Regions from separate parts of the Bradyrhizobium sp. PMVTL-01 genome, predicted to be linked through region 1. Evidence: predicted binding sites of a transcription regulator. Region 1 holds the regulator's gene; the other holds the start of a gene.

Region 1 (7,249 bases):
AGGTCACTTCACGTCCGGGCGCGCGCTCGGCCGTGGTTGCGATCTCGCGCGCGAAGGCCGACGCAAACCGCGCTTCGTCGATCGCGGCGTGGCGGACATGGCTGTTGAAGTCGCAATAGGGGCACTTCGACAGGCAGAACGGCCAGTGCACGTAGACGCCGAAGGCTTCCGATTCCTGTCTTGACGCGTTTTCCCGGCGCGAACCGGCATCCACTTCGCTCGACAACGCTCTAGCGCGGCTCAAGGCAGATCTCCGCCAGTTTCACGAAGGCGCGGGCGCGATGCGACAGGCCGAGGCCGAGCGGCGGCAGGCCGTGCTTCTCGATGCTTTCCATCTCGCCGAAGGTGCGGCTGTGGCCATCGGGCAGGAACATCGGATCGTAGCCGAAGCCGGCAGTGCCGCGCGGCGGCCACACCAGCGTGCCGTCGACCCGGGCCTCGACCTCCTCGAGATGATCGTCCGGCCACGCCACGCAGAGCGCGGAGACGAAATGCGCCGTTCGGCGGTCGGGCGTGGTCGCGCCCCGTTCCTGCAACAGCCGCTCGATCTGGGCCATCGCCGCGTTGAAATCCTTGGTCGGGCCGGCCCAGCGCGCGCTGTAGATGCCGGGCGCGCCGTCGAGCGCGTCGACGACGATACCGGAATCATCGGCGAACGCGGGAAGCTTCGTCGCCTTCGCCGCCGCGATCGCCTTGATCGCGGCGTTGCTGCCGAAGTCGTTGCCGGTTTCCGCGGGCTCGTCCAGGCCGAGCTCACCGGCCGACACCGCCTCGATCCCGTACGGCGCAAGCAACTCCTCCATCTCGGCGAGCTTGCCGGGATTGTGGGTGGCGATGACGAGCTTTCCGGTGATTCGGCGGTGCATGGGCCTATTGACTACGCGACAGCCAGTTTCTGCAAGTCCACGAGACGCGCGACGCCCTTGCGCGCCAGCGCCATCAACGCCAGGAACTCGGTTTCCGTGAACGGCTCGCGTTCCGCGGTGCCCTGCACCTCGATGATGCGGCCGTCGCCGGTCATGACGAAATTGGCGTCGGTCTCGGCCTCGGAATCCTCGGCATAATCGAGGTCGAGCACCGGCGTGCCGTTGTAGATGCCGCAGGAGATCGCGGCGACGTTGTCGCGCAGCACGTTGGCCTTGATCATGTTGCGCGCCTTCATCCAGTTGATGCAATCGGCGAGTGCGACCCAGGCGCCGGTGATCGAGGCCGTGCGGGTGCCGCCGTCGGCCTGGAGCACGTCGCAATCGACCGTGATCTGGCGCTCGCCGAGCGCTTCGAGATCGACGATGGTGCGAAGCGAGCGGCCGATCAGGCGCTGGATCTCGACGGTGCGGCCGCTCTGCTTGCCGGCCGAGGCCTCGCGGCGGGTGCGCTCGGAGGTCGCGCGCGGCAGCATGCCGTATTCGGCGGTGACCCAGCCGCGGCCCTGGCCCTTCAGCCACGGCGGCAGGCGGTCTTCCAGCGTGGCGGTGACCAGCACATGGGTGTCGCCGAATTTCACCAGGCACGAGCCTTCCGCATATTTGACCACGCCGCGCTCCAGCGTCACGGGGCGCAATTCGTCGGGCGCACGGCGGCTTGGCCGCATGGGAAATCCTCCAAAACTTTCGGAAAAGGGCTGTTCGCGGTGCTTGTAGGTGGGGTCAGGGTGAGCGGCAAGGGGGAAGATCAGCGCTTAATCGCCCCCGGTTTTCCACCCCGCAAACGCCACGCTTGTCAGAACCGTCCCGGATGGACAAATTATGAGCATCTGAGAGGAGTTAACCGTCTGTGGCCCATCACGATCCGATCCATCTGATCGCGCCGCGCGCAGGCCTCGCCCAGCTCAACGAGCGTTCCCGCGACATCTTTCGTCAAATTGTCGAAAGCTATCTCGCAACCGGCGAGCCGGTCGGCTCGCGCAACATTTCCCGCCTGATCGCCACGCCGCTGTCGCCGGCCTCGGTCCGTAACGTCATGGCGGACCTGGAACAGCTCGGCCTGATCTATGCCCCGCACACCTCGGCGGGCCGGCTGCCGACGGAACTCGGGCTGCGCTTCTTCGTCGACGCCCTGATGCAGGTCGGCGATCTCACCGAGGCCGAACGGCAGTCGATCCAGAGCCAGCTTGCCACGGTCGGCCAGGCCCAGTCGGTCGAGGCGGCACTGGACCAGGCGCTGACGCGGCTGTCGGGCCTGACCCGTGCGGCAGCGGTGGTGCTGACCCCGAAATCCAATGCGCGGCTCAAGCACATCGAATTCGTCCGGCTGGAACCGGAAAAGGCGCTGGTGATCCTGGTCGGCGAGGACGGCCAGGTCGAAAACCGCGTGCTGACGCTGCCGCCCGGAGTTCCATCGTCCGCGATCACCGAAGCCGGCAATTTCCTCAATGCGCGGATTCGCGGGCGGACCCTGGCCGAGGCGCGGCTCGAGCTCGAAACCGCGCTCGGGCAAGCCCGCGCCGAGCTCGATCAATTGACGCAGAAAGTGATCTCGGCCGGCATCGCCAGCTGGTCCGGCGGCGAGAACGAGGACCGCCAGCTGATCGTCCGCGGCCACGCCAATCTGCTGGAAGATCTGCACGCGCTGGAGGATCTGGAGCGCGTGCGCCTGCTGTTCGACGATCTCGAGACCAAGCGCGGCGTCATCGACCTCTTGGGCCGGGCCGAGACCGCGGAGGGCGTGCGCATCTTCATCGGTTCCGAGAACAAGCTGTTTTCCTTGTCCGGCTCCTCCACGATCATCTCGCCCTATCGGGATGCCGCCGGCCACATCGTCGGTGTTTTGGGCGTGATCGGGCCGACGCGGCTGAATTACGCCCGCGTGATCCCGACCGTCGACTACGCCGCCCGCATCGTCAGCCGCCTCCTGGGGGGCTGACCGGCGTTTGCGCCGATCACGGGCGCTTGATTTTCGGACGCTTAGGCACGATATCCGGGCCAACAATCCCTGGAAACGAGTTCGAGATCAGAGCCGATGACCGAGCAAGACCGGCAACCCGAAGACACGACTGCAGCGACCGGCGAGCCCGTGGTGTCAAAACCCTACATCATGCCCGACGATCCCGAGCCCGGCTCGGTGGAGACATTGCAGAAGGAAGCAGCCGAGGCGCGCGATCGCATGCTGCGGACGCTGGCCGAGATGGAGAATTTGCGCAAGCGCACCACGAAGGAGGTCGCTGACGCCCGTCTTTATGGCATCACCGGCTTTGCCCGCGACGTGCTCGACATCGCCGACAATCTCCAGCGCGCGCTCGATGCCGTTCCGGCCGAAGCGCGTGCTGCGGCCGATCCCGGGCTGACCTCGCTGATCGAGGGCGTCGAGCTCACCGAGCGCTCGCTGCTCAACGCGCTGGAAAAGCACGGCGTGAAGAAGTTCGATCCCTTGGGCCAGAAATTCGACCCGAACTTCCAGCAGGCGATGTTCGAAGTGCCCGATGCGTCGGTGCCGTCGGGCACCGTCGTGCAGGTCGTGCAGGCCGGCTACACCATCGGCGAGCGCGTGCTGCGCCCGGCGCTGGTCGGTGTCGCCAAGGGCGGCGCGAAGCCTGCGCCCGCGGCGAACAACAACGAGTCGAGCGGCGCGACGAACTGAGTCTTAGAACCCTCCCTCGTGGTGAGGAGCCGCGCCCTTGCGCGGCGCCTCGAACCATGAAGGGCAAGATGTTACGGCGGGGCCCTTCATCCTTCGAGGCGCGCGCGAAGGAGCGCGCTCCTCAGCGCCGCCTACGCACTCACCGCGATATCCGCGGACTGAATCCGCTTCACGCCGGCCTTGGCCATGTCGGCCCAGGCCTTTGCCAGCGAGCCCTGGGTGTCGATGCCGCGGCAGGCGTCTTCCACCACATAGACCTCGAAGCCCGCCTTGCGTGCGTCCAGCGCGGTCCAGGCGACGCAGAAATCCGTCGCAAGGCCAGCGACGAACACGCGCTTGATCTTGCGGCCCTTCAGGTAGCCGGCGAGGCCCGTCGAGGTCTTGCCGTCGGCTTCGAGGAACGCTGAATAGCTGTCGACGTCCTTGTGAAACCCCTTGCGGATGATGAGCTCGGCATGCGGGATCGACAGGTCCTTCGACAGCGCGGCGCCATCGGTGCCCTGCACGCAATGATCCGGCCACAGCACCTGCTTGCCGTAGGGCAGGTCGATGGTCTCGAACGGCTTCTTGCCGGAATGCACCGACGCAAACGACACGTGGCCGGGCGTGTGCCAGTCCTGCGTCATCACCACGTTCGCAAACGCTTTGGCCATCTTGTTGATGACGGGCACCACCTGTTCGCCTTCCTTCACCGCAAGGCTGCCGCCGGGCAGGAAACAGTTTTGCACGTCGATCACGAGCAGCGCGGACGCATCGTCCGGCTTGATCGATGCCGCTGCAAACGGCGCGGTTGGCGCGAGGGTCGCCAGCGCCGTCGTTCCAAGCATTGCCAAGATTTGTCGCCGATCCAGCATCATTCGTCTCCCGCCGGGATGATCCAACCGGGGAAGTATACGAACAGAAGCCCGAAAATGCAGCCGGGTTTGGTGAGGGCTTGGGCTACCCCTTCGGCTGGATCCCGTCGCGCACGGCGCGGAAGCGGGTGAAGGCGGCTTGCCACTGGTCGCGCGGGGCGCTGGCGATGATGCGCAGCGAGGCGCCGCCGCTCGAGAAGCGGATCCACTGCACCACGGTCACCGGCGTCTTGTCCTTGCCGCTGACGCCGTCAATCCGGGTCTCGAAGCCCTGCTGGCCGTTGATGCGGATCGGCTCCGACATGGTGACGCGGGATTCGCGCACGCCGGGGATCTGGAGCGCGGCCTCCTGGGCGAAGCGGGCGCGATCGTCGGCGGCTTGCGGGGTCGCGCCGATCAGGCCGAGGATCATGAACGGCTTCGACTCATAGCCTGCGCTCTCGTTGCCGTCGGCGAGGATGATGCTGGAGCCCGGCGCCAGCGTGCGGATGTCCTTGAAGTCGGCGAGATCGGTGATCTTGAACGGCATCAAGGCGATCTGCTCCTCGGTCGAGACCTGCTTGCGGGTGGTGGCGCTCGCGAACATCTGCCGAACCGCCTCGTCGGTGTAGATCTTGGTCGCATTCTCCGGGATCTGCACCGCGACATAGCCGGAGAAGCCGGCGCCCGGCACGATCATCGAATAGCGTTTCACCGGGGTCTCCCCGGCCTTGCCGCTCTCGGTGGTGAAATAGGCAAGGCCCGCGGGCGTCTCGATCTTATCCTGCTTGACGCCGCCAGCGCCGGCCGGATTGGAATTGAAGGCGCTCACGACCTCGCCATAGGCCGCCGGCGGCAGCTCGGTGATCAGCACCTTGACGCTGCCGTCCTCGCTCTCGAAGCCCGGAAAGGTTTTTGCCGTGCCGAGGCCGACCAGCGGCACCATGCCGAGGCGCAGGCCCGGCGGGAAAACGGCGTCGGCAGCCATGGCCGGAAGCGCGGAGGCAACGAGGAGGGTGAGCGCGGCGAGGGGGCGGATCAGCTTCATTGGGCACTCTGATTGGTTCACATTGAGGCCGTTCGATGGTCGGCGCCGGGCGCTTTGTCGCGCGAAGCAGCCCTTGGCGCGGCGGTCGGCCGGCCGACTTTTAGCGGGTTTGGCCTTGCCGTAACAGGGTGTGGCGGGTTGCCGGGGCGGGGTGGCGATCCGCCGGACCTGTTAATATCTCCTCACCCGCAAGGGCGGTCGAGCCCGGATATGATGTCCTAAAACCCAATGTTTTCACGGCCGAAACGTTGCTCCGGTCCTTGCGGGCCCCTGCCCCCCTCCTATATGAGCCTCAATCATCGCAATATCGCGGATGTTTGATCTTAGGGGGTTTCGGTTTGGGTGCCTTCTGGGCCCAGCCAACCTGCCGCAAAAAGAAGGATATCAGGACCATGGGAAAGGTCATTGGGATCGACCTCGGCACCACGAACTCGTGCGTCGCCGTGATGGACGGCAAAAACGCCAAAGTCATCGAGAATTCCGAAGGCATGCGCACGACGCCTTCGATCGTCGCCGTGACGGACGACGGTGAGCGCCTCGTCGGCCAGCCTGCCAAGCGCCAGGCCGTTACCAATCCAGAGCGTACGTTCTTCGCAGTGAAGCGCCTCATCGGCCGCCGCTACGACGACCCGATGGTCGAGAAGGACAAGAAGCTCGTTCCTTACAAGATCGTGAAGGCTTCCAACGGCGACGCCTGGGTCGAGGCCGACGGCCAGACCTACTCGCCCTCGCAGGTCTCCGCTTTCATCCTGCAGAAGATGAAGGAGACCGCGGAAGCCCATCTCGGCCAGAAGGTCGAGCAGGCCGTCATCACCGTTCCCGCCTACTTCAACGACGCCCAGCGCCAGGCGACCAAGGACGCCGGCAAGATCGCGGGCCTTGAAGTGCTGCGCATCATCAACGAGCCGACCGCGGCCGCGCTCGCCTATGGCCTCGACAAGACCAAGGCCGGCACGATCGCCGTGTACGACCTCGGCGGTGGCACCTTCGATATCTCCATTCTCGAGATCGGCGACGGCGTGTTCGAGGTGAAGTCGACCAACGGCGACACCTTCCTCGGCGGCGAAGATTTCGACATGCGTCTGGTCGGCTATCTCGCCGACGAGTTCCAGAAGGAGCAGGGCATCAACCTGCGCAACGACAAGCTCGCGCTTCAGCGTCTGAAGGAAGCCGCTGAAAAGGCCAAGATCGAGCTGTCGTCGACGACGCAGACCGAGATCAACCTGCCCTTCATCACCGCGGACCAGACCGGCCCGAAGCATCTGACGATGAAGCTGACCCGCGCCAAGTTCGAGGCGCTGGTCGACGACCTCGTGCAGAAGACCATCGAACCCTGCCGCAAGGCGCTGAAGGACGCCGGCGTCACCGCCGGTGAGATCGGCGAGGTGGTTCTGGTCGGCGGCATGACCCGCATGCCGAAGGTCCAGGAAGTCGTGAAGCAACTGTTCGGCAAGGAGCCGCACAAGGGCGTCAACCCGGACGAAGTCGTGGCGATCGGCGCTGCGATCCAGGCCGGCGTGCTCCAGGGCGACGTCAAGGACGTGCTGCTGCTGGACGTGACCCCGCTGTCGCTGGGCATCGAGACGCTGGGCGGCGTGTTCACCCGCATCATCGACCGCAACACCACGATCCCGACCAAGAAGAGCCAGGTGTTCTCGACGGCTGAAGACAATCAGAATGCCGTCACCATCCGCGTCTTCCAGGGTGAGCGTGAAATGGCGGCCGACAACAAGATGCTCGGCCAGTTCGACCTGATGGGCATTCCGCCGGCTCCGCGCGGCATGCCGCAGAT
Region 2 (7,249 bases), 3.2 Mb from region 1:
GCCGAGCACGGCGGCGGGCATGGTGCCGAACAGGGCGGCCGTCAGCCCGCTCTCGAACTGGCCGAGCTGGTTCGACGCGTTGATGAACAGGAAATTCACCGCACCGACCCGGCCGCGCATCTCGTCCGGCGTCGACAGCTGCACCAGCGAGAAGCGGATCACGACGCTGATCGTGTCGGCTGCGCCGAGGATCGCGAGCGACAGCACCGACAGCCACATCCATGACGACAACGCGAACACGATCGTGGCGATGCCGAACACGATCACGGCCTGGAACATGCGCAGGCCCACATGGCGCGAGATGGCCTGACGGGCCAGCACCATGGTCATCAGCAGCGCGCCGACCGCGGGCGCCGCACGCAGCACGCCGAGACCGACCGGGCCGGTCTGCAGGATGTCACGGGCGTAGATCGGCAGCAGCGCGGTGACGCCGCCGAACAGCACCGCGAACAGATCGAGCGAGATGGTGCCGAGAATCGCGGGATTGCTGCGGATGAATCGGACCCCGGCGAAGATATTGTCCGCGTCGTCCATGTCCTTGGTGACGGCCTGCGGGCGCGGCCGGATGAAGCCCGTCAGGATCATCCCAAGAATCCAGAACAGCAGCATCAAGGCATAGGCGAAATGTGGCGCGATCGCGTAGGCGAAACCGCCGAGTGCGGGACCGGTGATGGTCGCGACCTGCCCCGCACCGCTCGCCACCGCGGTGGCGCGCTGGAGCGATCCCTGCGGCGCGATCAGCGGCAGCAGCGCCGCGGTTGTCGGGCTCTCGAAGGCGCCGGCAATGCCGAGCACGAAAGTCGCGATGAAGATCTGCACCTCGCTGACCGCGCCGAGATAGGTGATGGTTGCGAGATAGAGCGCGGTCAGAGCTTCCACGAGCTGGCAGAGCTGGACGACGCGCTTGCGCTCGAAACGGTCGGCGGCATGGCCGGCGACGAACACCAGCAGCGCGGTGGGCAGGAACTGCACGAGCCCGACCATGCCGAGATCGAAGGCCGAACCGGTGAGATCGTAGATCTGCCAGCCGATCGCGACCGCCGCGATCTGGCTCGAAAAGCGCGACAGGCTGCGTGAGAGCAGGAAGAACAGGAAGGCGCGGTGGGCGAGGAGCGCGCCGGCGCTGACCGGCGGATTTTGGGATCTTCGCTGCTCTGGCATCGCCTCTTCGGTCACCTCGGACTGCCGCTCCTTGATCTGATGGGCCTTCCCGCGTGGCTGAGACGGCTCCGCTTGTCAACAACGGGGCACTTCGGTGACCGGTCGGCATTGCCTTTGCAACGCACGCGCGGCCATAATCATTGGGGGTTTTGGGGACATCATGCTTCGCCTGCAATCGGCACTCGGCATTTTCGCATTGCTGCTGATCGCCTTCGCGCTGGCAGAGAATCGCCGCGCGGTCTCGCTGCGCCAGGCGGCGATCGGCCTCGCCGCGACCTTCATCACCGCGGTCGTGCTGTTGAAGCTGCCGGTCGTCGCCCATGCCTTCGGCGCCATCAACGACGCCGTCGGCGCGATCTCGGCGGCCTCGCGCGCCGGCTCCGCCTTCGTGTTCGGCTATGTCGGCGGCGGCCCCCTGCCCTTTGACCTGAAGGTGCCCGGCGCCGACTTCATCCTGGCGTTCCAGGCGTTGCCGATCGTGCTCGTCATGAGCGTGCTGACGACGCTGCTGTTCTATTGGCGCGTGCTGCCGCCGGTCGTGCGCGGCATGGCCTGGCTGCTGGAGCGCACCCTCGGGGTCGGCGGCGCGGTCGGCCTGTCGACCGCGGCCAACATCTTCCTCGGCATGGTCGAGGCGCCGCTGTTCGTGCGGCCGTATCTTTCGCAAATGTCCCGCAGCGAATTGTTCCTGGTCATGACCGGCGGCATGGCCGGCATCGCCGGAACGGTGCTGGTGCTCTATGCGACGCTGCTGGCTCCGCTCATCCCCGACGCCGCAGCCCATTTCGTCATCGCCTCGGTGCTGGGCGCACCGGCGGCGATCCTCGTCAGCCTGATCATGGTGCCGGAAACCTCCGACAAGCGCACCGGCGGCGCGCTGGACGATCCGGAGATGGAGGTCGCCAGCACGATGGACGCGATCGTGAAGGGCGCGAGCGCAGGGATCGAGCTGCTGATCAACATCGTCGCGATGCTGCTGGTGCTGGTGGCGCTGGTCTATCTCGTCAACGCCATTCTCGGCCTGTTGCCAAACATCGGGGGCGCCGCGATCTCGCTGCAGCGCCTGCTTGGCCTCGTCATGGCGCCGGTGTGCTGGCTGATGGGGTTGCCGTGGGACCAGGCGGTGACGGCCGGAAGCCTGATGGGCACCAAGACCGTGCTCAACGAGCTGATCGCCTATGTCGACTTCTCGAAGCTGCCGCCCGATGCGCTCGACCCGCGCTCGCGCCTGATCATGCTCTACGCGATGTGCGGCTTCGCCAATTTCGCCAGTCTCGGCATCATGATCGGCGGCCTGGGAGTGATGGCGCCGGAGCGGCGCGAGGAGATCAACGCGCTGGGACTCAAGTCGATCGTATCGGGGACGCTGACCACGTGCTTGATCGGGGCAGTGGTGGGGGTGTTGAGTTAGCTCTGTCCACCCATCATTGCGAGCGAAGCGAAGCAATCCAGAAATGCGTCTACGGAGTTAGTCTGGATTGCTTCGTCGCAAGGGCTCCTCGCAATGACGAGCGAGAGACCTGGGCGCCCCCTCCGACACCTACGCCTCTAAGCCTTCAGCTCCACCGTCTTGAATTCCGCCGGCAGGATCACCTCCAGCAATTCGACATCGTCCGAATAATCCAGGATCATGTGCTTGATCTTCGGCGGCTGGGTCCAGGCGCTGCCTTGCTTCATCAAGGTCTCGCCCTGCCCATCCATGTAGGTTTTCACCCAGCCCTTGAGCACATAGACCATCTGGAATTCGACGTCGTGGAAATGCAGCTTTGAGACCTCTGCCGGATCGCAGGGGCCTTGCAGGCGGATCACATGCGCCTGCGCGAGGCCATGGGTCGCATCGGCGATGCCGAGGTCGCGGTATTTTGCGTAGGCGCGCAAGCCGTCGGCCTTGAAGTCTTCTTCGCGGTGATGGCTGATCGCGATGCGCTGCTTCCGACGTGCGGGCCTCTTCGGTGCGGTGGTGCGCGCCTTTGCCTTCACCGCCTTGCGCGCGGAGGACCGCGCCGCGGCCCTGGCGCCGCTCCGCTTCTTCACCGCGGTCTTGGTTGCGGGTCTTGATGCCTTTTGCCTGGCCATTGTCTGCCTCCCTGATCTGGGCCGCGCCCGCCGGACGGGTGCAACCCGACGGCAGACTAGCCAGTCCTGGACCAGGCAGCAATTGCGGGCTCGGGCCAGCAGACGCGATGGAGCCGACCGCTCGTAGCTTGTCCGAAGCTGTCGTGGCGAACGGCCGTCGTCTCGTATCCGTTCCCCCGCGACTTAATCTCCCGCATGATGAGCCAGGAGTAGCAGCGTGTTCGTGGGGTGGGGAAAGCGAAGCGTGCCCACCATATCGGATGCGATCGCGGAGCAATGGCAAGCCCGGCGCGCGAGGAGCGCGCCTTTGCCCACCCGACGAGACCACGCCTTAAATCAATTTAGCCGGAACACGCCGTCGACGGCGCGCAGCTCGGCCGGCTTGATCAGCTTGGAATGCGCCACGGTGACCGAATGGAGCGGACCGTCGAGCTTTTCCTGCCAGAAGGCCAGGAAATCCGTCAGCGCCGGGAATTTTGGAAACATGTCGTAGTTCTGCCAGACATAGGTCTGGAGCAGCGAGGGATGATCCGGCATCCGGTAGAGAATTTGTGCCGTCGTCAGCCCGTAGCCCAGCATCTGTTTCCGGAAGTCTTCGGAAACACCCCCAACGCGCAGTCCCATGCCAAACCTCCTTTGCAGGAGCGCATACAGGGGGTGGCTTGATCCATGCCCCGGGAGCCACCCGGAATCGATGCGCTCACATGAGAGAAATGTGACGCAAACTGACAACCCATCTCAAGCCCAAAAGTTTAACAAGCTGTTGAAGTTCAATGCGTTAGCAGCAGACATGTCTCCGTGCTAATACGGTCTCCCAAGGGGCCTCGAAGAGGCCTCCAGGCTGGTTAACGATGGAAAAGAGATTCTGGCAGTCCCCGCTTCCGGGTGCTGATTTTTCTGCTAGAAGCCCTTGCCCCCGCAAAAATCCTGTCCTATTTCAACCTCGCTCGTGCTAGCACTCGCGGGCATCGATTGCTAACAATCCAAAATCCTCAACTCGTGCAAATGTTTAGGAGGACTGCATGAAATTCCGTCCGCTTCACGACCGCGTCGTGGTCAAGCGCATCGACGCAGAAGAGAAGACCGCAGGCGGCATCATCATTCCCGACACTGCCAAGGAAAAGCCCTCCCAGGGCGAAGTCGTCGCCGTTGGCCCGGGTGGCCGCGACGAAGCTGGCAAGCTGATCCCGATCGACCTCAAGGTCGGCGACCGCGTGCTGTTCGGCAAGTGGTCCGGCACCGAGGTCAAGATCGACGGCCAGGACCTGTTGATCATGAAGGAGAGCGACGTGATGGGCGTTCTCGAGGTCAACGAGTCCAAGAAGAAGGCGGCTTAAGAGCCCCTCTCCTCCCTCCAGTCAAACATTATCCAAGGAAAATTCCAGATGGCAGCCAAAGAAGTCAAATTCTCGGTTGAAGCGCGCGACAAGATGCTGCGCGGCGTCGACATCCTCGCCAATGCGGTGAAGGTCACGCTCGGTCCGAAGGGCCGCAACGTCGTGCTCGACAAGTCGTTCGGCGCGCCCCGCATCACCAAGGACGGCGTCACCGTCGCCAAGGAGATCGAGCTCGAGGACAAGTTCGAGAACATGGGCGCGCAGATGGTGCGCGAAGTCGCCTCCAAGTCCGCTGACGCGGCCGGCGACGGCACCACCACCGCGACCGTACTCGCGGCCGCGATCGTGAAGGAAGGCGCCAAGTCGGTCGCCGCCGGCATGAACCCGATGGACCTCAAGCGCGGTATCGACCTCGCGGTCGAAGCCGTGGTTGCTGACCTCGAGAAGAACTCGAAGAAGGTCACCTCGAACGACGAGATCGCCCAGGTCGGCACCATCTCGGCGAACGGCGATGCCGAGATCGGCAAGTTCCTCTCCGACGCCATGAAGAAGGTCGGCAACGAGGGTGTCATCACCGTCGAGGAAGCCAAGTCGCTCGAGACCGAGCTCGACGTCGTGGAGGGCATGCAGTTCGACCGCGGCTACATCTCGCCCTACTTCGTCACCAACGCCGACAAGATGCGCGTTGAGATGGACGACGCCTACATCCTCATCAACGAGAAGAAGCTCTCCTCGCTGAACGAGCTGCTGCCGCTGCTCGAGGCGGTGGTGCAGACCGGCAAGCCGCTGGTCATCGTCGCCGAGGACGTCGAAGGCGAAGCGCTCGCGACCCTGGTCGTGAACCGTCTGCGCGGCGGCCTGAAGGTCGCGGCCGTCAAGGCTCCAGGCTTCGGCGATCGCCGCAAGGCCATGCTGCAGGACATCGCGATCCTGACCGGCGGCCAGGCGATCTCGGAAGATCTCGGCATCAAGCTCGAGAACGTGACGCTCAACATGCTCGGTCGCGCCAAGAAGGTGATGATCGACAAGGAGAACACCACGATCGTCAACGGCGCCGGCAAGAAGGCCGACATCGAGGCGCGCGTGGCCCAGATCAAGGCGCAGATCGAGGAGACCACCTCGGACTACGACCGTGAGAAGCTCCAGGAGCGTCTCGCCAAGCTCGCCGGCGGCGTCGCGGTGATCCGCGTCGGCGGCGCGACCGAGGTCGAGGTGAAGGAGCGCAAGGATCGCGTTGATGACGCGATGCATGCGACCCGCGCGGCCGTCGAGGAAGGCATCGTCCCGGGCGGCGGCGTCGCCCTGCTCCGTGCTTCCGAGCAGCTCAAGGGCCTGCGCACCAAGAACGACGACCAGAAGACCGGCGTCGAGATCGTGCGCAAGGCGCTGTCGGCGCCCGCTCGCCAGATCGCGATCAACGCCGGTGAAGACGGCTCGGTGATCGTCGGCAAGATCCTGGAGAACAAGGCCTACAATTACGGCTTCGACTCCCAGACCGGCGAATATGCCGACCTCGTCAAGAAGGGCATCATCGACCCGACCAAGGTGGTCCGCACCGCGATCCAGAACGCTGCCTCGGTGGCCGCGCTCCTGATCACCACGGAAGCCATGGTCGCCGAGCTGCCCAAGAAGGGCGGCGCCGGCCCGGCGATGCCCCCGGGCGGCGGCATGGGCGGCATGGACTTCTAAGGTCCGGCTACCTCGAGGACTACGAAACCCCGGCAGCGATGCCGGGTTTTTGTTTTGAGCGATACACGCCAAAGTAGTACAATTGGTCATTCCGGGGCGCGACGAAGTCGCGAGCCCGGAATCCATTTCACTACTTGCACATGGCCTATTACGTCTATCTCCTTGCCAGCAAGAAATACGGTACGCTCTACATCGGCGTGACGAACGACATCGTCCGCCGCATCCATGAGCATAAGAGCAAAGCCGTCGCCGGTTTCAGCAAAAGATACTCTGTCGACAGGCTCGTTTTGGTTCGAGATTTACGACGATCTCCTCACCGCCATCGCACGCGAGAAGGAATTGAAGAAGTGGCGAAGGGAATGGAAGGTCCGGCTTATTGAGGAGAAGAATCCTCAGTGGATCGACCTATATCCAGAAATTGCGAGCTGAGCCAGATTGATGGATTCCGGGCTCAGCGCTTCGCGCTGCCCCGGAATGACAGCCGGATATAGCGTGGCGCAACCAGGCGTCCCGCGCCGTCCCGGACGACGGTCCCCTCACTCCACCTTCCCCAGCCTCTCCATATGCGGATCGCCGTTCTCGTCCAGCGACCAGAAAATCCGCGTCACCTTGCCGATCAGATTGTCCATCGGGATGAAGCCCATCGCACTCATCATGCGGCTGTCGGTGGAGTTGTCGCGGTTGTCGCCGAGCACGAACAAATGGCCTGGCGACACGGTGTAGACGCTGGTGTTGTCGAGGAAGCCGTTGTCGATGCAGTCGTAGGTCACATAGTTCGCGCCGTTCGGCAGCGTCTCGCGCCAGCGTTTGGCCTTCGCCTGGTCATCGCCTCCGCACGCGGCATCGGCGAACACCTCCTTAAGACGTAGTCGCCGACCACCAGCGTCGGCGTCATCGAGCCCACGGGACGTTGAACGGCTGGTAGAGGAAGAAGCGAACCAGGAACGGCGGCGACCACGGCACCGGGATCAGCAGGATCAGGACGA

Evidence for each region. The regulator HrcA, encoded in region 1, represses chaperone genes, less so after heat shock. The targets are predictions, from matches to a motif close to GTTAGCACTCNCNNNNNGNGAGTGCTAAC.
Region 2: the regulator HrcA is predicted to act here: its motif matches at 4,189-4,217, upstream of ACRQ5Q_RS16260 (co-chaperone GroES).

What each region holds. Positions count from the first base shown of each region.
Region 1 is NZ_CP193982.1:185,298-192,546, reverse strand. It holds gene hemW (radical SAM family heme chaperone HemW) at 1-214, opposite strand, end outside; gene rdgB (RdgB/HAM1 family non-canonical purine NTP pyrophosphatase) at 231-866, opposite strand; gene rph (ribonuclease PH) at 878-1,591, opposite strand; gene hrcA (heat-inducible transcriptional repressor HrcA) at 1,774-2,862, shown strand; gene grpE (nucleotide exchange factor GrpE) at 2,959-3,576, shown strand; gene pncA (bifunctional nicotinamidase/pyrazinamidase) at 3,708-4,430, opposite strand; gene ACRQ5Q_RS00860 (hypothetical protein) at 4,516-5,457, opposite strand; gene dnaK (molecular chaperone DnaK) at 5,850-7,249, shown strand, end outside.
Region 2 is NZ_CP193982.1:3,424,279-3,431,527, reverse strand. It holds gene ACRQ5Q_RS16280 (MFS transporter) at 1-1,161, opposite strand, end outside; gene ACRQ5Q_RS16275 (NupC/NupG family nucleoside CNT transporter) at 1,322-2,572, shown strand; gene ACRQ5Q_RS16270 (cupin domain-containing protein) at 2,710-3,237, opposite strand; gene ACRQ5Q_RS16265 (usg protein) at 3,574-3,861, opposite strand; gene ACRQ5Q_RS16260 (co-chaperone GroES) at 4,260-4,574, shown strand; gene groL (chaperonin GroEL) at 4,623-6,263, shown strand; partial or broken gene ACRQ5Q_RS16250 (GIY-YIG nuclease family protein) at 6,404-6,692, shown strand; gene lepB (signal peptidase I) at 6,800-7,117, opposite strand; gene ACRQ5Q_RS16240 (hypothetical protein) at 7,155-7,249, opposite strand, start outside.